Regions from separate parts of the Pantoea cypripedii genome, predicted to be linked through region 2. Evidence: predicted binding sites of a transcription regulator. Region 2 holds the regulator's gene; the other holds the start of a gene.
What was found. Region 2 encodes PhoB, which activates phosphate uptake and scavenging genes when phosphate is short. Its sites were predicted from a motif close to CTGTCATAAAACTGNCNNAT; they were not measured.

Region 1 (9,997 bases), 2.5 Mb from region 2:
GCTGAGCTTCCAGCGCGGCACGGCCAATAAAATCACGGTCGGTCGGTTCCCAGACGATGGTCCAGCCCATGTTGGCCGCCAGCGGTGAGACGCCTTCATCCATCTCCTGGCCATACAAGTTCATCCCCGCTTCCAGACGCAACGTATCACGTGCACCCAGACCCGCCGGTTTGACACCTGCCGCCAGCAAACGCTGCCAGAAATCCGCAGCAGCGCCAGCAGGCAAGGCAATCTCGTAGCCCGCTTCGCCGGTATAACCGGTGGTAGCAATAAACAAATCTTCCGCCTGAACGCCGAAGAAGGGCTTCATGCCCGCCACAGCCTCGCGTTGTGCCGCGCTAAACAACGACTGTGCTTTTTGCTGGGCATTGGGTCCCTGTACCGCAATCAGCGCCAGATCGTCACGCTCGGTCAACGTCACCCCGTATTTCTTCGCGTGTTCACCAATCCATTGCAGATCTTTTTCACGCGTCGCGGAGTTCACCACCAGACGGAAAAAGTCCTCGGTCATAAAGTAAACAATCAAATCATCAATGACGCCACCGGAAGCGTTCAGCATGCCGGTGTAAAGCGCTTTGCCTGGCTGGGTCAGTTTGGCGACATCATTTGCCAGCAGATAACGCAGGAATTCGCGGGTGCTCGCCCCGCGCAGATCGACGATGGTCATGTGGGAAACGTCAAACATGCCGGCATCAGTACGTACCGCGTGGTGCTCATCCATTTGTGAGCCGTAATGCAGAGGCATCATCCAGCCGTGAAAGTCCACCATGCGGGCGCCGCTGGCCTGATGCTGTTCGAATAGAGGCGTTTGCTGAGTCATAACCATCCTGTAGAAAACAAGTGAGCGTGACGCGCCTGCGCAGCCGTGATGGCTGACGCAAACGTTCTCTTTGCGCTGACGTTACCACCGAACGCCCGAATTAACCATAAGGAAAACGAGGGCGAAACAAAGTCTGTCGTCTGCGAAGCGCCGCACAGAATGCAGGATAATCCACTGGCTTTATGTGATTAAACACGCACAAAATACAACAACATAACTTTTATGTAGCAAAATAATGGAATCCAACGCCATGAGCGGGCAAATAGCCCCAGCAAAAAACCTCTTTGACATGAGAAAATATAATGCGAATTCCAGCGTAAAATTAGAATAAATCAAACGAGGCGCAAAAAGAGGGCGCGCCTGCATCATGATGGTGCAAGCGGGGATTAATGGTGTCATTGAGCAGTGATCGTAACGGCGCGATAAAGCGCGCCGTTACGGAATTTGTGCAGATTTATAGAAGGTTAGCGCAGCCAGCCGGGGATATCATTCAGCCCCATAGCCTGCTTCAGCATCATCGGTTTGACCCCTGGCAGGGTATCCGCCAGTTTCAGGCCGACGTCACGCAGGAATTTTTTCGCTGGATTACTTCCGGCAAAAAGTTCACGGAAACCCTGCATACCCGCCAGCATCAACGCCGCGCTATGTTTGCGGCTGCGTTCATAACGTCGCAGATACAGGTGCTGCCCAATATCCTTGCCCTCGCTGTGCAGGCGGCGGATTTCACCGATCAGTTCGGCGGCATCCATAAAGCCGAGGTTAACCCCCTGCCCGGCCAGCGGATGGATGGTATGGGCCGCATCGCCCACCAGCGCCAGCCGATGTGCCGCAAAATTACGCGCATAGCGAGCCATCAGTGGGAAAGTTTTGCGCTCGCTCTCCACCTGGCACAAACCAAGGCGCATATCGAAAGCCACAGAAAGCTGCTGATTGAACAGCGCTTCCGGCATATCCTGCAAACGCGTGGCTTCCTGAGGAGACAGCGACCAGACAATCGAACTCAGATGCGGGTCCTGCATCGGCAAAAATGCCAGAATGCCGTCACCGTGGAACACCTGGCGCGCCACCGCATCGTGCGGCAGATCAGTGCGGATATTCGCCACCAGCGCGTGATGATCGTAATCCCAGAAAGTGATCGGGATATCGGCTTTGTCACGCAGCCAGGAGTTGGCACCATCGGCAGCAATCAACAGACGGGCGCTCATCATGCTGCCATCCTGCAGGGTGATAAAGGCTTCGTTGTCGCCAAAAGCCACCTGCTGCAACTGCGCCGGAGCCAGCAACGTAATATCGCTGCACTGGCTGGCGCGCTGCCACAATGCGCTATGAATCACTGGATTTTCAATGATATGGCCGAGGTGGGCTAAGCCCTGCTGCTCATCATCAAAACTGATGCTGCCAAAACTGTCCTGATCCCACACTTCCATGCCGTGATAAGCGCTGGCGCGCAATGCCAGAATCGTTGACCAGACATCGAGCTTTTGCAGCAAGCGTTCACTGGCTGCATTGATCGCCGATACGCGGATCGATGGCGCAGCTTGCGGATCAAATCGCGGCTCTGCCGCCTTCTCCAGCACCGCAACGCGCAATCCACTGCCTTGCAGCCCGCAGGCAACGGCCAGTCCGACCATGCCACCGCCAGCGATAGCCACATCAAAAGTTTGCATTGCTGCCCCTTAATTCATGCTTAACGTTTTACCCAGCCGAGCGTCCGCGCGGCAAGGGGGTTTCGCAGCCACGGCAGATGGTCCATTGCCACCAGCCCAAGATTTCGTCCTGCCACCAGCGTGGCATAACGGTTAGCAAATAATCGTACCAGACCATCGGTCACGCCAATGGTCGCCGCACGATCCGGTTGGCGTCGGGCGGCAAAATGATGGAGTACCGCATAACTGCCGGGATCCTGCTGGTGACGCCAGGCACTCGCCAGCGTTTCCGCCAGCGACATCACATCACGCAAGCCGAGGTTAAAACCCTGACCGGCAATCGGATGCAGCGTCTGCGCCGCATTGCCCACCAGCGCCAGCCGGTGCGCCACCTGCCGCTCGGCGGTTTGTAACGCCAGCGGGTAAATTTCGCGCTGGCCGGTGTGGGTGAAGCGCCCCAGCCGCCAGCCGAACGCCTGTTGCAGCTCGCGCAGAAAAGTCGCGTCATCCCACTGCGCCAGCTTGTCTTTCTCGTCCAGCGGATGACACCACACCAGCGACATGCGGTTACCCGACATCGGTAACAGCGCCAGCGGACCGTGTTCGGTAAAGCGCTCGAAAGCGCGTCCCTGATGCGGCAACTGCGTGGTGACATTGGCTATCACCGCCAGTTGCTGATAATCCTCCCGCTGCCAGCTGATGCCGCAGGAGGCCGCCAGCGGTGAACGGGAACCGTCTGCCGCCACCAGCAGCGCACCATCCAGCTGTTCGCCACTGTCCAGCGTGACCTGCACGCTATCAGCACTGCGTGACACCGCCGTGACATGCGCCGGGCAACGTAGCGTCACGCCCGGTGCGCTTTTCAGCCGCTGGAACAGGCGTTGCCCGACATCGAACAGCTCCACCACCTGGCCCAGTGCCGGTAACTGGTAATCCGCCGCCTGCATCGAAACAAAGCCGGTATGACCACGGTCAGAAACATGGACGCGGGTGATCGGCGTGGCGCAATCCTGCAACGAACGCCACAGATCAATCTCCGCCAGTTGCTGGCAGGTCCCTGCCGCCAGCGCAATGGCGCGTCCGTCATATCCGGGATGAGCACGGCTGTCCGGTTCGCTGCGTTCAATCAGCGTCACCGGCAGTTTTCCCTGCGTCAGATGGGATATGGCCAGTGCCAGCGTGGCGCCGGTCATGCCGCCGCCTGCAATCAGAATAGTCATGCCTGACGCGCCGCCGCCATTAAGGCTTCAATTGCGTCGGCATCTTTCACCACGCTATCGGTGAGATTCTCGTTGCCTTCGGCAGTGATCACGATGTCATCCTCAATACGAATGCCGATACCGCGATACTGTGCCGGGACTTTGGCATCCGGCGCGATATACAGACCGGGTTCGATGGTCAGCACCATGCCAGGTTCCAGGATGCGGTCGCGGCTTGGGGTGCCATAATGGCCGACGTCGTGCACATCCAGCCCCAGCCAGTGGCTCAGCCCGTGCATAAAGAACTGGCGATGCGCCTGTTCCGCAATCAGTGCGTCCACTTCGCCTTCCATCACACCCAGTTCAACCAGGCCAGTCACCATAATGCGTACCACTTCCTCGTTCACATCATGGATGCTGATGCCTGGGCGGAACAGCGTCAGCGCTTTGTACAACGAGGCCAGCACGATGTCGTAAATGGCACGCTGTGGCTCGCTGAATTTACCGTTCACCGGGAAAGTACGGGTGATGTCACCGGCATAACCGTGAAATTCACAACCTGCATCGATCAGCACCAAATCGCCATCACGCATCTCACACTCGTTTTCGGTGTAATGCAGGATGCAGCCGTTTTCGCCGGAACCGACGATGGTGTTGTAGGAAGGAAAACGTGCGCCATGGCGATTGAATTCGTGGTGGATTTCGCCTTCCAGCTGATATTCAAACATCCCCGGACGGCAAGCCTGCATCGCACGGGTATGCGCCAGTGCGCTGATTTCACCGGCGCGGCGCAGGATGGCAATCTCTTCCGGCCCTTTAAACAGGCGCATCTCATGTACCCACGGACGCCAGTCAGTGACGGTAGCCGGGGCGCTCAGGTTCTGACGGAAGCCGCGACGCAGTTTCTCCAGCGCACCGAATACCAGCGTGTCAGCTTCGGCATACAGCCCCTGCGCGTGGTATACCACATCAAGACCATTCAGCAGTTGATACAGCTGTTCACCGATGTCATCCCACGGCAATGCGCGATCGACACCGAGTTTCGCCGGTGCCGCTTCCTGCCCAAGGCGACGGCCAAACCAGATTTCTGCGGTGAGGTCGCGTACGCGGTTGAACAGCACGCTGTGATTGTGGGTGTCGTCGCTTTTGATCAGCACCAGCAACGCCTGCGGCTCGTTAAAGCCGGTGAAATACCAGAAATCGCTGTTCTGGCGGAAGGAATACTCGCTATCGTTGCTGCGCGTCACTTCAGGCGCGGCAAAAATTAATGCGGCACTACCGGGCGCCATACGGGCAATCAGCGCCTGACGACGTTGCTGGAAGGTTTCCAGTGTAATCATGTTTGCACTCCCTGTTGAAAAGCGGGCACGGTAGTACCCGGAATGACGCGCTTAGTGTAGCGTTGGCTTCTTCACTTCAGGTGCAGTGGGTGGCTGCGGCTGGTTGAAGGTGTCGTGGCACAGCAATGCGGCAACACGCACGTATTCAATCACCTCTTCCAGTGATTGTTCGAGTTCTTCCTGATCTTCATCTTCGTCATAGCCCAGTTGAGCGATGGTGCGCAGGTCATCAATCGCTTCACCGGTTTCGCCCGTGACTTTGTCCAGTTTCGGTTGCGTCACACCCAGGCCGAGCAGGAAATGGTTTACCCATCCTGCCAGTGCATCGGCACGATCGAACACCGTAATGTCATCATCGTCAGGCAGCATCAGCTGAAACAGGAAGCCTTCTTCATCCAGCGTACTGGTCAGGCTTTCATGTAACGCCTGTAACGGCTGTGACAGGCTTTGCGAAAAAGCCATGCCTTCGTTGGTGAGATCGTGCACCAGCGTCTTCCAGCTGTTATCCTGGTTGCCGCCACAAAGGATGCCGCAAATCAGGCCGTGCATTTCGGCCGGGGTCATTCCCACGCCCTGCTGGGAAAGCGCTGTAGCCAGCGCGTTGTAAGTGGGCGTTGCGTTCTGTAAAGACATAAGCTTTCGTCGTCGTTGGCAGAATAAGTTCGTGTTATGCTACCACCAGGTGCCTCAGGGTTTCCAGAAAAGGGGTTGTAACTTATCACGCGGGTCTATATAGTTGCGCACCTCCCAAGCCATTGACTGCTAAGGGAGATGCGGGCGAAGTAATCAGTCAGGAAGGTGGCATGTCTGCACAACCGGTAGATATTCAGATTTTTGGTCGTTCATTGAGAGTGAATTGTCCGCCTGAACAGCAAGATGCGCTGAATCTGGCAGCTGAGGACCTCAATCAACGGTTGCAAGATTTAAAAGTTCGCACTAGAGTCACAAATACAGAGCAGCTGGTGTTCATCGCCGCGTTAAACATTTGCCACGAGCTGGCACAAGAGAAAGGTAAAACGCGCGACTACGCAGCCAATATGGAACAACGTATCCGTATGCTGCAGCAGACCATTGAACAAGCATTAGTTGAGCAAGGTCGCATAACTGATCGCCAGGGCACAAAGTTTGAATAACACTTCATGGTTATCGTGATACAGTAACGGTGAAGTAAATTTTCTCTGAGATGTTTGCATGTGGGCCAGTCCCCTGAGCCGATATTTCATTACCACAGAATGTGGCGCTCCGTAACTTGTGAGCATGCTCGGTCCGTCCGAGAAGCCTGATAGTTGCGACGGCACATTCACCTTGAACCAAGGGTTCAAGGGTTACAGCCTACGGCGGCATCTCGGAGATCTCCACTTAGTTCCACATCTGTAATCCCCCGGTACGCGTGATATAGTGGCTGGCAACAGCCGACATTGCCGGGGATATCATGTCTGAACCCTCACTACGCGACCGACAAGACATTCGTCAACACGTCCGCCATTTGCGTCGTAATCTCACGGCAGAACAGCAGGAACAGGCAGCTGATTTGCTGGCTGAACACGCCATCAATTTTGCCCCGATTGCCAATGCCGAACGCATCGCAGTGTTCCTTTCCGTGGATGGCGAACTGAATACCCGTCCGCTCATCGCGAAACTCTGGCAACAGAAAAAACAGGTGTATCTGCCGGTGCTGCACCCCTTTGCCCCCGGTAATCTGATCTTCCTGCGTTATACGCCAGACACCCCGCTTAGCCCGAATAAATTGCGTATCCCCGAGCCACCGCTGGATATCACCCGCATGGCAACGCTCGATCAACTGGACGTGATTATGGTGCCGTTAGTGGCGTTCGACCATAACGGTCAGCGTCTGGGTATGGGGGGAGGATTTTACGATCGTACCCTGCAAAACTGGCAGCAGCATCGAGTTTTGCCCATCGGGATAGCGCATGATTGCCAGCGCGTGGAAGCGTTGCCGGTAGCGGCATGGGATGTGCCTTTGCCTGCGGTGATTACACCGTCAAAGCTGTGGCAGTGGTGATTTGCGCGATAAATCGCGCCGCTACAAATACATGCCGCGGCGCGATGTTAAATCAGTACAGCAGACGTGCGCGGATGGTGCCCGGAATCGCCTTCATCAGTTGCAGCGCTTTGTCCGCTACATCCTGCTCTGCGTCGATATCGATAACCACATAACCCATCAGTGGAGACGTTTGCAGATACTGGGCGGCAATGTTGATGCCCTGCTCAGCAAAAATCTGGTTGATAGCGGTCAGCACGCCCGGACGGTTTTCGTGGATGTGCAGCAGACGACTGGCGCTGGCAGCATGCATCGGCAGTGAGACTTCCGGGAAATTCACCGCAGACAGCGTAGAACCGTTGTCCGAATACTTCGCCAGCTTGCCAGACACTTCCAGGCCGATGTTTTCCTGCGCTTCCTGAGTCGAACCACCGATATGCGGCGTCAGAATCACGTTATCAAATTCACACAGCGGTGAGTTGAACGGATCGCTGTTGGTCGCTGGTTCAGTCGGGAACACGTCAATTGCCGCGCCCGCCAGGTGTTTGTTCGACAAGGCTTCGCACAATGCCGGAATATCAATCACCGTACCACGTGCGGCGTTAATCAGCAGCGCACCCGGCTTCATCATTGCCAGCTCAGCAGCGCTAATCATATTCTGTGTGGACGGGGTTTCTGGCACATGCAGGCTGACCACATCGCTCATGTTGAGCAGGTCAGACAGATGGCGCACCTGGGTCGCATTGCCCAGCGGCAGCTTGCTCTCGATATCGTAGAAGAACACGTGCATGCCGAGGCTCTCAGCCAGCACGCCCAGCTGCATGCCGATGTGGCCATAGCCAATGATGCCCAGCTTTTTGCCACGCGCTTCGTAAGAACCCGACGCAATTTTATTCCAGATACCGCGATGTGCTTTGGCGTTCGCTTCCGGGATGCCACGCAGCATCAGCAGCATTTCGCCAATCACCAGCTCCGCCACCGAACGGGTGTTGGAGAACGGAGCGTTGAACACCGGCACGCCACGTTTCGCCGCCGCATTCAGGTTGACCTGATTGGTGCCGATACAGAAGCAGCCTACCGCGACCAGTTTCTCAGCCGCAGCAAAAATCTCTTCGGTCAGTTGGGTACGGGAACGGATACCAATGAAGTGCGCATCGCGGATGGAGGACTTCAGCGTCTCCGCATCCAGTGCACCTTTGTGGAATTCGATGTTGGTGTAACCTGCCGCACGCAGATTATCCAGCGCGCTCTGATGGACACCTTCCACCAGCAGGAACTTAATCTTGTCTTTTTCCAGTGATAACTCTGCCATTTCCCGACCCTATTCAGAATTCAACGAGGGCTGCCATAAGCCAGCCTTCTGTCAAAATATCAAAAAATTCGATTGCAGCAAGACAATCGATTGCCTCCGCCCCAGCACGCGTCAGTGCTGGGGCAGCACAATTCCGTACAAAATCGGGATATGCGCCCGGAGCGAAGAATGAACCTGCTGTTGATGACTGTTTTGTGACATAAGTCACCGAATTTCAGCATACGAAGAAAAGATGTTTTGCGTACGGAAATAAGCGGCGCGATGAGAGCGCCGGACAGATCATTTTTTGATGGTTTTTACGCCATCGGCAGTGCCGATCAGGGCGATATCCGCACCACGCGCCGCAAATAACCCGACGGTCACCACGCCAGGCAGCGCGTTGATGGCTTTTTCCAGCGCGATCGGGTCGAGAATGCGAAGATTATGCACGTCGAGAATAATGTTGCCGTTATCAGTCAGCACGTTCTGGCGGTATTCCGGCAAGCCGCCGAGCTTCACCAGTTCACGCGCCACATAAGAACGCGCCATAGGAATCACTTCGACCGGCAGCGGGAAGTGGCCCAGCACATCCACTTCTTTCGACGCATCCGCAATGCAGATAAATTTCTCGGCCACCGCCGAGACAATTTTCTCACGCGTCAGCGCGGCACCGCCGCCTTTGATCATTTGCATCTGTGGATTGATCTCATCAGCGCCATCAACGTAAACCGACAGCGAGTCCACTTCATTCAGATCAAATACGTGAATGCCAAGGGATTTCAGCTTCTGCGTGGAGGCCTCCGAGCTGGAAACCGCACCCTCGATTTGATGCTTAATCGAGCCTAAAGCATCAATAAAGTGGGCGGCGGTTGAACCGGTGCCAACGCCAACAATGGTGCCCGGCTGCACATATTGCAGTGCTGCCCAACCTACCGCTTTTTTCAGTTCATCCTGGGTCATGGTATGTTTAAAACCTGTGCGACAACGAGGTGCGCGTAGTATAAAACAAGGCGGCATAAAAAAGCGCGGTCGTTAAAAGCTTTGTAACTCAGTCCACAAAAACCATCTTTTGTGTTTTTGTGGCATAGTAACCTCCACCCTGAACGAGAGAGAACAATAATGAAACGCCCGGATTATCGAACGCTTCAGGCGCTGGATGCTGTGATTCGTGAGCGCGGCTTTGAGCGCGCCGCGCAGAAACTTTGCATTACGCAATCGGCGGTATCGCAGCGTATTAAACAGCTGGAGAATTTATTCGGCCAGCCGCTGCTGGTACGAACCGTGCCGCCGCGTCCGACTGAGCAGGGGCAGAAGCTGCTGGCGTTATTACATCAGGTGGAGCTGCTGGAAGAAGAATGGCTGGGTGATGAAAATGGTGGCACTACGCCGCTGCTGTTATCGCTGGCGGTGAACGCCGACAGTCTGGCAACCTGGTTGCTGCCCGCGCTGAAGGATGTGCTGGCGGATTCGCCAGTGCGCCTGAATATCCAGGTTGAGGATGAAACCCGCACCCAGGAGCGTTTACGTCGCGGCGAAGTGGTAGGCGCAGTGAGTATTCAGCCGCAGCCGTTGCCGAGCTGCCTGGTTGATCAGTTGGGCGCGCTTGATTATCTGTTCGTGGCCTCACCTGAATTTGCTGACCGCTACTTTCCCAATGGCGTGACCCGCTCCGCGTTGCTGAAAGCACCGGCTATCGCCT
Region 2 (9,997 bases):
CTCGGCCAGACATTCGCTGGCATCGCGGGTGATAAGTTCGTTCTGGGTTTGTGACAACACGCCGAGGCGGGGTGTCTGGTGATAAAGTGCCAGACAGATAGCATCCAGCAGGGTGGTTTTACCCGCCCCGGTGGCACCGGTGATGGCGAACAGGCCATTGCTGGCAAAAGGCTCACGACGAAAATCGATAAACCACTCACCGCGCAGGGCGTTGAGGTTTTTAAAACGCAGCGTCAGGATTTTCATGCAGAAGGATTCTCCAGCGCGGCAAGGGTAGTGCGAAACAGTTGGGTGAGCCGGGCAGCCTGTTCCGTATCCAGATCTTCTTCCAGCGCCAGACGACGGGCAAACACCTCTTCAACCTGCAATTCACTCAGGGTTTCATTATCCAGCCTGGCGAGGCTGCGGCTACGTTGCTCGCGGCTGCGGCGTACCAGTAGCACTTCCACCGGTAAACCTTCTGTCAGTTGCTCAATCCGCCGTTGCAAATCGCTGAGATGTTCCTGGGTGGTGATTTCAATGTCCAGCCACACCGGTTGTGATGCATCGTTAGTTTTAAAGGCGGCCAGCTGTTGTTCAATCTCCGCCAGCGAACCTTTGAGCATTTGCATGGGCTGAAACAGGGGAATGGTCAGCGGTGTCACGGTATCGAGGCCCACGCTGAAATCAAGCAGGAACACGCTCTTATCGCGGCCCAGCTCATCAAAACTCAGCGGGATGGGGGAGCCGCTGTAGCGAATATGGTCGCTGTCGGCAATGCGTTGTGCACGATGGATATGGCCGAGGGCGATATAATCCGCGGCGGGAAAGGCCTGGGCCGGGAAGGCATCCAGGGTGCCGATATAGATATCGCGTACCGAATCACTTTTAGTCACCCCCACGGTAGTGAGATGCCCGGTGGCGATAATCGGCAATTGGCCGCCCAATGCCGTACGCTGTGCCTCAGCGGCGGCAAAGCAGTGCTGATAATGTTGCTCGATGGCTTCCAGCAGCGAAAGCTGTTTTTCCCGCCCGGATTGTCCGGCCTGGCTGCGCAGAATATCGCGCGGACGCAGATAAGGGATGGCGCACAGCACCGCGCCTGGCGAGCCGTCACGCTGTTTCAGCGTCAGGATCTGCTGCTCGCCGTGTGGCGTCGCGCTGGTGATCACCTGGGTATTCAGGCAGGCAAGCAGCTCACGGGATTCATTCAGCGTCGCCACTGAATCGTGATTACCGGCCAGTACAATCAGCTGGCAACCGCTGGCCTGTAAGGCCACTACAAAGCGGTTAAACATTTCACGGGCATAACTCGGGGGGGAGCCGGTATCAAACAGGTCACCGGCGATAATCAGCGCATCCACCTGATGCAGCTCAATTTGCTGGCGCAGCCAGTCGAGAAAGGCCTGATGCTCCGCCGCGCGACTTTTGCTATAAAAGAACTGGCCCAGATGCCAGTCCGCCGTATGAATGATGCGCATGGATGCTCCCTGCCAGATTTCGCGTTGGGCGATTATATACGGATGGGGCTGTCACTGACATGCGTATTAGCCGTTCACTTTCGCTGGGAAAAAAATCATTTTTTCTTAATAGTTACCTGAGAAGCATATTCATATGCTACCCGCTGAAAATCCTGTTTCTGCTGTCACATTTCTGTTTTTATACTCCAGGCTACCCGTTGGTTTTTTCATAAAAGTGTCATAAAACTGACGCATAATGACGCCGCAAATCTCAGTGACAGCCGTCATATCAGCAGGAGTAATAATGGCTAAGCGCATTTTGGTTGTGGAAGACGAAGCTCCCATCCGTGAAATGTTATGTTTCGTGCTGGAACAGAACGATTACCAGCCGATTGAGGCAGAAGATTATGACAGCGCAGTAGGGAAGCTGATTGAACCCTGGCCAGATTTGATTTTGCTGGACTGGATGTTACCTGGTGGTAGCGGTATCCAGTTTATCAAACACCTGAAGCGTGAAGCCATGACGCGGGATATCCCGGTGATGATGCTGACGGCGCGTGGTGAAGAGGAAGATCGCGTACGGGGTCTGGAAGTGGGCGCGGATGATTACATCACCAAACCTTTCTCCCCCAAAGAACTGATGGCCCGTATCAAAGCGGTGATGCGCCGTATTTCACCGATGGCGGTGGAAGAGGTGATTGAGATGCAGGGACTGAGCCTGGATCCGTCATCGCACCGCGTGATGTCAGAAACCACGCCGCTGGAAATGGGACCGACTGAATATAAACTACTGCACTTCTTTATGACGCACCCGGAACGCGTTTACAGCCGCGAACAGCTGCTGAACCATGTCTGGGGCACCAATGTGTATGTCGAAGATCGTACTGTCGATGTGCATATCCGTCGTTTACGTAAAGCGCTGGAGGTCTCCGGCCACGACCGCATGGTACAAACCGTACGCGGAACAGGGTATCGTTTCTCTGCCCGCTACTAAACGGAGTTTATACCGTGCTGGAACGACTCTCCTGGAAGAGATTATTGACCGAGCTGGTGCTGGCTTGTCTGCCAGCACTGATTATCGGTTTGCTGTTTGGTTATCTTCCCTGGCTGCTGCTGGCTACGGTACTGGGCGTGCTGTTATGGCACTTCTGGAACCTGATGCGGCTGTCGCACTGGCTGTGGGTTGATCGATCCATGACGCCACCCGGCGGGCGTGCCAGCTGGGAACCGTTGTTTTACGGCCTGTATCAAATGCAGCTGCGCAACCGCCGCCGCCGCCGTGAGTTGGGCAATCTGATCAAACGCTTTCGCAGTGGTGCGGAATCGTTGCCGGATGCGGTCGTGCTGACCACGGAAGAGGGCGCCATTTTCTGGTGTAACGGTCTGGCGCAGCAGCATCTCGGTCTGCGCTGGCCGGAAGATAACGGCCAGAACATCCTCAACCTGCTACGTTATCCTGAGTTCTCCCGCTATATTCGCCAGCGTGATTTCAACAAACCCCTGACCCTGGTGCTGAATAATCAACATCACATGGAGTTTCGCGTGATGCCTTACAGCGAAGGACAGTGGTTGATGGTGGCGCGTGATGTCACGCAAATGCACCAGCTGGAAGGCGCACGGCGTAGCTTCTTTGCCAACGTCAGCCATGAACTGCGCACGCCGCTCACCGTGCTGCAAGGCTATCTCGAAATGATGAACGATTCGGTAATGAACGAACGTTCCCGCCACAAAGCGTTGCAAACCATGCAGGAGCAAACCCGGCGTATGGATAGCCTGGTGAAACAACTGCTGACGCTATCGCGCATTGAAGCCGCTCCCGCCATTGATCTGAAAGAGACGGTTGACGTGCCAACCATGCTGCTGCTGTTGCAGCGTGAGGCGGAAACCCTCAGCCAGGGGCGACACGAGATTCACTTCCACACTGACCCGCACCTCAAAGTGCTCGGCAATGATGAGCAACTGCGTAGCGCAATCTCCAATCTGGTGTACAACGCGGTGAACCATACGCCGGAAGGGACGCGGATTGATATCAGCTGGCTGCGGAGTAAGCAGGGCGCGGAGTTTAAGGTGTGCGATAACGGGCCGGGTATCAGTGCTGAACATCTGCCCCGTCTCACTGAACGTTTTTATCGGGTGGATAAAGCACGTTCTCGCGCCACCGGGGGAAGCGGGCTGGGACTGGCGATCGTGAAACATGCTCTCGGCCACCACAATACGCGGCTTGAGATCAGCAGTGTGCCGCATCAGGAGACGAGCTTCAGCTTTATCCTGCCAGCAAGGTTGATTGTCGCCAGTGGGATACGGGAGAATGTGGCGCAATAACTGTCACGGAAATCCCGCATGAAATCGTTGCTGCTGTTCATTTTGCTGTCGTTCTCTGTCCTGGCACAGGGGCAACAAACCATGCTGGCTGGCAATCTGAGTAGTGTGGGTTCCGATACCCTCGGTTATCTGATGACCTTGTGGGGTGAGGATTTCAGCCGCCAGTCACCCGGTGTGAATGTGCAGGTGCAGGCAGCAGGATCGTCAACGGCTCCTACGGCGCTGGCCGCCGGGGCGGCGCAACTCGGTCCGATGAGCCGGCCAATGCAGGCAGATGAGCGTCAGCTGTTTACCACGCGCTATGGCTACCCGCCGCTGGCAGTGCCGGTGGCAATGGATGCGCTGGTGGTGGTGGTAAATCAGGACAACCCGCTGACGCACATCGAACCGCAGCAGCTCGATGCGTTGTTTTCGGTGACGCGTTTATGTGGTGCACCGCAGGCTGCACAGCGCTGGGGCGATGTGGGGCTGAAGCTTCCCGGCTGGGAAACGCGCAGCATCCAGCGTTATGGACGCAACTCCGCTTCCGGCACCTGGGGTTTCTTCAAGCAGCAGGTGCTGTGCAAAGGCGATTTTCGTGCCGATGTGTCCGAATTTCCCGGTTCCGCAGCCGTGGTGCAAGCCGTAGCGGCGACGCCCAACAGCATCGGTTATGCCAGCTTTGGTTTTCATCTGAGCGGGGTAAAAACCTTACCGGTGGTGACCGCCAGCGGCGACAGCGTGATGCCCGATGCGGAGTCTATTCGCAGCGGACGTTATCCGTGGTCACGTCCTCTTTATATTTACGTTAACAAAGCGCCGGGCAAACCTTTGCCACCGCTGGTATCCGCGTTCCTGCATCAGGTATTGTCGCCACAGGGGCAGCGCCGCGTGAGCGAAGCGGGCTACCTGCCGCTGTCAGATAGCCAGATGGCGCTGGCGCGGGCGGCCATTGAAGGGAATTGAAGAACGAACATCGCATCATGAATTTTCTTCATGTCACCTGAATTTTCTTCGTTTGCCCAATCTCACTCAGCATGTCACTCTCCTTGGCCATATAGCCATCCAGATGGCTAAAGATAACCGGACGAAATTATTACCTGACGCAACCATGCGTTTACGGCTTTAGCCAGGAGTGATCATGCAACGAGTTACCGCCCCGTTCCGTGCCGATACTGTCGGCAGTTTTCTACGTCCCGCTGCGATCAAGCAGGCGCGTGAGCAGTTTGCTCAGGGTGAGATTGATGCCGCCCAGCTGCGTCAGGTAGAAGATGATGCCATCCGCCATGTGGTGGAGCAGCAGCGTGCCAACGGCCTGAAAGTGGTGACTGATGGTGAATTCCGTCGCGCCTGGTGGCACTTCGACTTCTTTGACGGCCTGCTGGGTGTGGAGCGTTACGAAGCCGAGCAGGGCATTCAATTCAACGGCGTGCAGACCAAAGCGCGTGGCGTTAAAGTGACCGGCAAAGTGGCGTTTAACCCCCATCACCCGATGCTGGAACATTTCCGCTTCCTGCAAAGCATTGCCGGTGATGCGGTGCCGAAGATGACCATCCCCAGCCCGAGTGTGCTGCACTTCCGTGGTGGTCGTAAAGTGATCGATGCCACCGTCTATCCGGATCTGAAAGACTATTTCGCCGATCTGGCGCAAACCTACAAAGATGCCATCAAGGCGTTTTACGCTGCGGGCTGCCGTTATCTGCAACTGGATGATACCGTCTGGGCTTACCTGTGCTCGATGGATCAGCAACAGCAGATCCGTGAACGTGGTGAAGATCCACAGGAACTGGCGCACATCTACGCTCAGGTGCTGAATACGGCGCTGGAAGGTAAACCGGCGGATCTGACAGTGGGCCTGCATGTCTGTCGCGGCAACTTCCGTTCCACCTGGATCTCGGAAGGCGGCTATGAGCCGGTGGCTGAAATCCTGTTTGGCGGTGTGAATATCGATGCTTTCTTCCTCGAATATGACAACGAGCGTTCAGGTGGTTTTGAGCCGCTGCGTTTTATCAAGCCGGGCCATCAGCAGGTGGTACTGGGCCTGATTACCACCAAAACCGGTGAACTGGAGGATCCGGCACAGGTGAAAGCGCGTTTGCAGGAAGCGGCGCAATTCGTCAGCCTGGAGCAGATTTGTCTCAGCCCGCAGTGTGGTTTTGCTTCCACCGAAGAGGGCAACAGCCTGAGCGAAGAGCAGCAGTGGCAAAAAATTCGCCTCGTGGTCGACATCGCAAATCAGGTGTGGTGATGCTGTAAAGTTGTGCAAACAGGCGCGTAAATCGCGCCTTTTGTGCATGTAAAAGGCGGGTTTTGCGCGGATTTCTCTCGCGCTGTGGAAAGTTTCAGCAAATCATCTGATGCGTTATCGACCTTATCTATACTGATTCACTGCTTTTTACCTGATTCGTGATATATCCTTCTGGTTTTCCGATCCCGTATTGCCTTTCTTCGCTATAAACGTTTTACTACGGCCCGTTGTCAATCCATCCCTCTGTGAACAGAAGAAAAGCAGTTTAAATCACCTGCGCTTTGAGTATACGGCGAGCATAACGCACTGGCATTGCCTGATAAGTCGTTGTTTTTAGCGCGGTCAGGGGACAACACGAACCCAACTTCCACCGCAACATCAGTTACAGGCAGTACAGAAGTTTATGACATATCGTTTAACCCCGAAGGATATCCTCGCGCTGGGCTTCATGACGTTTGCCCTGTTTGTCGGCGCAGGAAACATCATTTTCCCACCAATGGTCGGTATTCAGTCTGGCGAACACGTCTGGACTGCCGCGATTGGTTTTCTGATTACCGCGGTAGGTCTGCCGGTGATGACCGTCATCGCCCTGGCGCGTGTTGGCGGCGGTATCGATGCCCTTAGCTCGCCGATTGGCAAAGCTGCCGGTCTGCTGCTGGCGACCGTGTGCTATCTGGCTGTTGGCCCGCTGTTCGCGACGCCGCGTACCGCAACCGTATCCTTTGAAGTGGGCATTGCCCCGCTGACCGGTGATGGCGCGCTGCCGCTGTTTATCTACAGCCTGATCTACTTCTCGCTGGTGATCGTCATTTCCCTCTATCCGGGCAAATTGCTGGATACCGTGGGCCATTTTCTTGCGCCACTGAAAATTGTTGCGCTGACGGTGCTGGGCATCGCCGCGCTGCTGTGGCCAGCCGGTGGTCTTTCTCCGGCGACGGCGGATTATCAGCGTGCTGCCTTCTCCAGCGGTTTTGTTAACGGCTATCTGACCATGGATACGCTGGGCGCGCTGGTGTTCGGTATTGTTATCGTCAACGCTGCCCGTTCACGCGGTGTGGAAGATGCGCGCCTGCTGACCCGTTACACCATGCTGGCCGGAATCATCGCCGGTGTCGGTCTGACGCTGGTTTATCTCTGCCTGTTCAAGCTGGGTTCAGACAGCGGCGCGATTGTTGATCAGAATGCCAACGGCGCGGCGATTCTGCATGCTTATGTACAACAGACTTTCGGTGGCATGGGTAGCTTCTTCCTGGCTGCGCTGATCTTCGTGGCCTGTATGGTGACGGCTGTTGGCCTGACCTGTGCCTGTGCAGAATTTTTTGCGCAATACCTGCCGTTATCGTATAAAGCCCTGGTCTTTATCCTCGGTCTGTTCTCTATGGTGGTGTCGAACCTCGGCCTGAGCCATCTGATCCAGATTTCGATTCCGGTGCTGACGGCCATTTATCCGCCGTGCATCGTGCTGGTAGTGCTGAGCTTCACCCTGAGCTGGTGGAACAAAAGCAGCCGCATTATCGCTCCGGCGATGCTGGTCAGCCTGCTGTTCGGTATTATTGATGCCATCAAAACCACCAGTTTTAAAGACGCGCTGCCGTTATTCAGTCAGCACCTGCCGCTGGCCGATCAGGGACTTTCCTGGTTGCCGCCTTCGCTGGTGATGCTGCTGATCGCGGCGGTGGTGGATCGCGTAAAAGGACGCGAACAAGTCGCCGTTCACCAGTAAGCGACATTGCTGTTAATTTCGACCACGGGCCTGCCCGTGGTTTTTTCATTTGCAAGGTACTGTTGTTATGCAAGAAACCAATAAGCTCAAACGCGGACTGAGCACGCGCCATATCCGTTTTATGGCGCTGGGGTCAGCGATCGGCACCGGGCTGTTTTATGGCTCGGCTGATGCCATCAAAATGGCCGGTCCCAGCGTGTTGCTGGCGTACATCATTGGCGGCGCGGTGGCGTATGTGATCATGCGTGCGCTGGGTGAGATGTCGGTCAACAATCCGCAGGCCAGTTCATTTTCGCGCTATGCGCAGGATTATCTTGGCCCGCTGGCCGGTTACATCACTGGCTGGACTTATTGCTTCGAGATTCTGATTGTGGCGATCGCCGACGTGACGGCTTTTGGTATCTACATGGGGGTGTGGTTCCCCGAGGTTCCGCACTGGATTTGGGTGCTGAGCGTGGTGCTGATTATCGGCGCAATCAACCTGATGAGTGTGAAGGTGTTTGGTGAAGTGGAGTTCTGGTTCTCCTTCTTCAAAGTCGCCACCATTATCGTGATGATTCTCGCCGGTTTCGGCATGATCTTCTGGGGCATTGGCAACGGTGGGCAGCCAACCGGTATCCATAATCTGTGGACCAACGGCGGCTTCTTTGCGCATGGCGTGGTGGGGATGTTGCTGTCGTTGCAGATGGTGATGTTTGCCTACGGCGGGATTGAAATCATCGGTATCACTGCCGGTGAAGCGAAGGATCCGGAGAAGTCGATTCCGCGCGCCATCAACTCGGTACCCTGGCGTATTCTGGTGTTCTACGTGGGTACGCTGTTTGTGATTATGTCGATCTACCCGTGGAATCAGGTCGGTACTTCTGGCAGTCCCTTTGTGCTGACCTTCCAGCATCTCGGTATTGCCGCAGCGGCGTCGATCCTCAACTTCGTGGTGCTGACTGCCTCCCTGTCAGCGATCAACAGTGACGTATTTGGTGTCGGACGTATGCTGCACGGCATGGCGCAGCAGGGCCATGCACCGAAGATGTTTATGAAGGTCTCAGAACGCGGCATTCCGTGGGTCACGGTGCTGGTGATGATGCTTGCCATGCTGGTGGCGGTCTATCTCAACTACCTGATGCCGGAGAAAGTCTTTCTGGTGATCGCCTCACTGGCGACCTTTGCTACCGTCTGGGTATGGATCATGATTCTGCTGTCGCAGATTGCCTTCCGCCGCAAGATTAGCCCGCAGGAAGTGGGTAAGCTGAAGTTTGCCTTACCCGGTGGCAGTGCCACGGCGTGGGTTGGGGTGGTGTTCCTTGCCTTTATCATCGCCCTGATTGGTTACTTCCCGGATACACGCGTGTCGCTGTATGTCGGTTTTGCCTGGATAGTGCTGCTGATGCTGGCATGGCCGCTGGCGAAGCGAAATAAATAATAAATTGGGCGGCCTGGGCCGCCCAATTTTATTTAGGGGTTAGCGGCGCGATTATCGCGTTGTTTTTGTTTTGTCCAGTGACGGTGTATACCCGCCCCGGCATTGCGCGATAAATCGCGCCGCTACGTATTTTTGTGGTTTCTCACCAGTTCTTTCCTAACGCAATCTCGCCGCCATAGGGGCTGAGATGGTTGTTGTCGTAATACAACGGCAATCCGCCATTGGCAAACAGGCAACCATGGTCATTACAAAGATTTTCACGCAAAGACAGCACCCGCACGCCCTGCTGTGCATAGCTTTGCAGCAATTTGTCCACCGCCGCTTCCGGGTACTGGAAGAGTTTGGTGCGTGCCGTGCTCAATGGCGGGGTATCCCAGCGTCCCAGCCAGTCGCTCAGTTCACGACGAATCGGGATATTACGGTTGTTGCTGTAGCGCAGGGGATCGATATCCAGCGATGGGGCATCCTCAATGATGGTGACTTTCTTCCCGGCCTGTTGCAGTGCCGCAACCACCTTATCCATACCGAATTTTAACGCCTCCAGATTGCTTTTTTCCGGATGCGCCAGCTCACGAAAACCGGAGCCAGGCAGGATGCTCATACCGGATGCCCAGTAAGCACTGATCACCACTTCATCAATCTTGTCACTCAGCACCATTTTCAGTACTTCGCGATTAAAATCGACGCACTGCTGGGCATGGGCGGGTTCCTGAACCACCACCCGTGTCACATCAATGAAAAACGGACAGGAGGCTTTGGTTAGCTGAAACAGCGGCTTGTGCTGGCGCAACGCATAACCCGCGACCGAGGTGCGCAGCGCGGCGGCATGGCTATCGCCGATTAAGGCAATACCCGGTTGATCGGTG

Region 1: a site for PhoB is predicted at 8,501-8,520, ahead of serA (phosphoglycerate dehydrogenase). Genes of this name have one in related genera too.

What each region holds. Positions count from the first base shown of each region.
Region 1 is NZ_MLJI01000001.1:3,472,088-3,482,084, forward strand. Features, by position in the region: gene gcvT (glycine cleavage system aminomethyltransferase GcvT) at 1-820, opposite strand, end outside; gene ubiI (FAD-dependent 2-octaprenylphenol hydroxylase) at 1,285-2,487, opposite strand; gene ubiH (2-octaprenyl-6-methoxyphenyl hydroxylase) at 2,508-3,686, opposite strand; gene pepP (Xaa-Pro aminopeptidase) at 3,683-5,005, opposite strand; gene HA50_RS16035 (YecA/YgfB family protein) at 5,057-5,638, opposite strand; gene zapA (cell division protein ZapA) at 5,809-6,138, shown strand; RNA gene ssrS (6S RNA) at 6,178-6,361, shown strand; gene HA50_RS16050 (5-formyltetrahydrofolate cyclo-ligase) at 6,438-7,028, shown strand; gene serA (phosphoglycerate dehydrogenase) at 7,081-8,319, opposite strand; gene rpiA (ribose-5-phosphate isomerase RpiA) at 8,599-9,258, opposite strand; gene HA50_RS16065 (LysR family transcriptional regulator ArgP) at 9,418-9,997, shown strand, end outside.
Region 2 is NZ_MLJI01000001.1:1,011,317-1,021,313, forward strand. Features, by position in the region: gene HA50_RS04520 (AAA family ATPase) at 1-246, opposite strand, end outside; gene sbcD (exonuclease subunit SbcD) at 243-1,460, opposite strand; gene phoB (phosphate response regulator transcription factor PhoB) at 1,744-2,433, shown strand; gene phoR (phosphate regulon sensor histidine kinase PhoR) at 2,448-3,761, shown strand; gene HA50_RS04540 (PstS family phosphate ABC transporter substrate-binding protein) at 3,780-4,706, shown strand; gene HA50_RS04545 (cobalamin-independent methionine synthase II family protein) at 4,882-5,988, shown strand; gene brnQ (branched-chain amino acid transporter carrier protein BrnQ) at 6,392-7,711, shown strand; gene proY (proline-specific permease ProY) at 7,779-9,131, shown strand; gene HA50_RS04560 (acyltransferase family protein) at 9,274-9,997, opposite strand, start outside.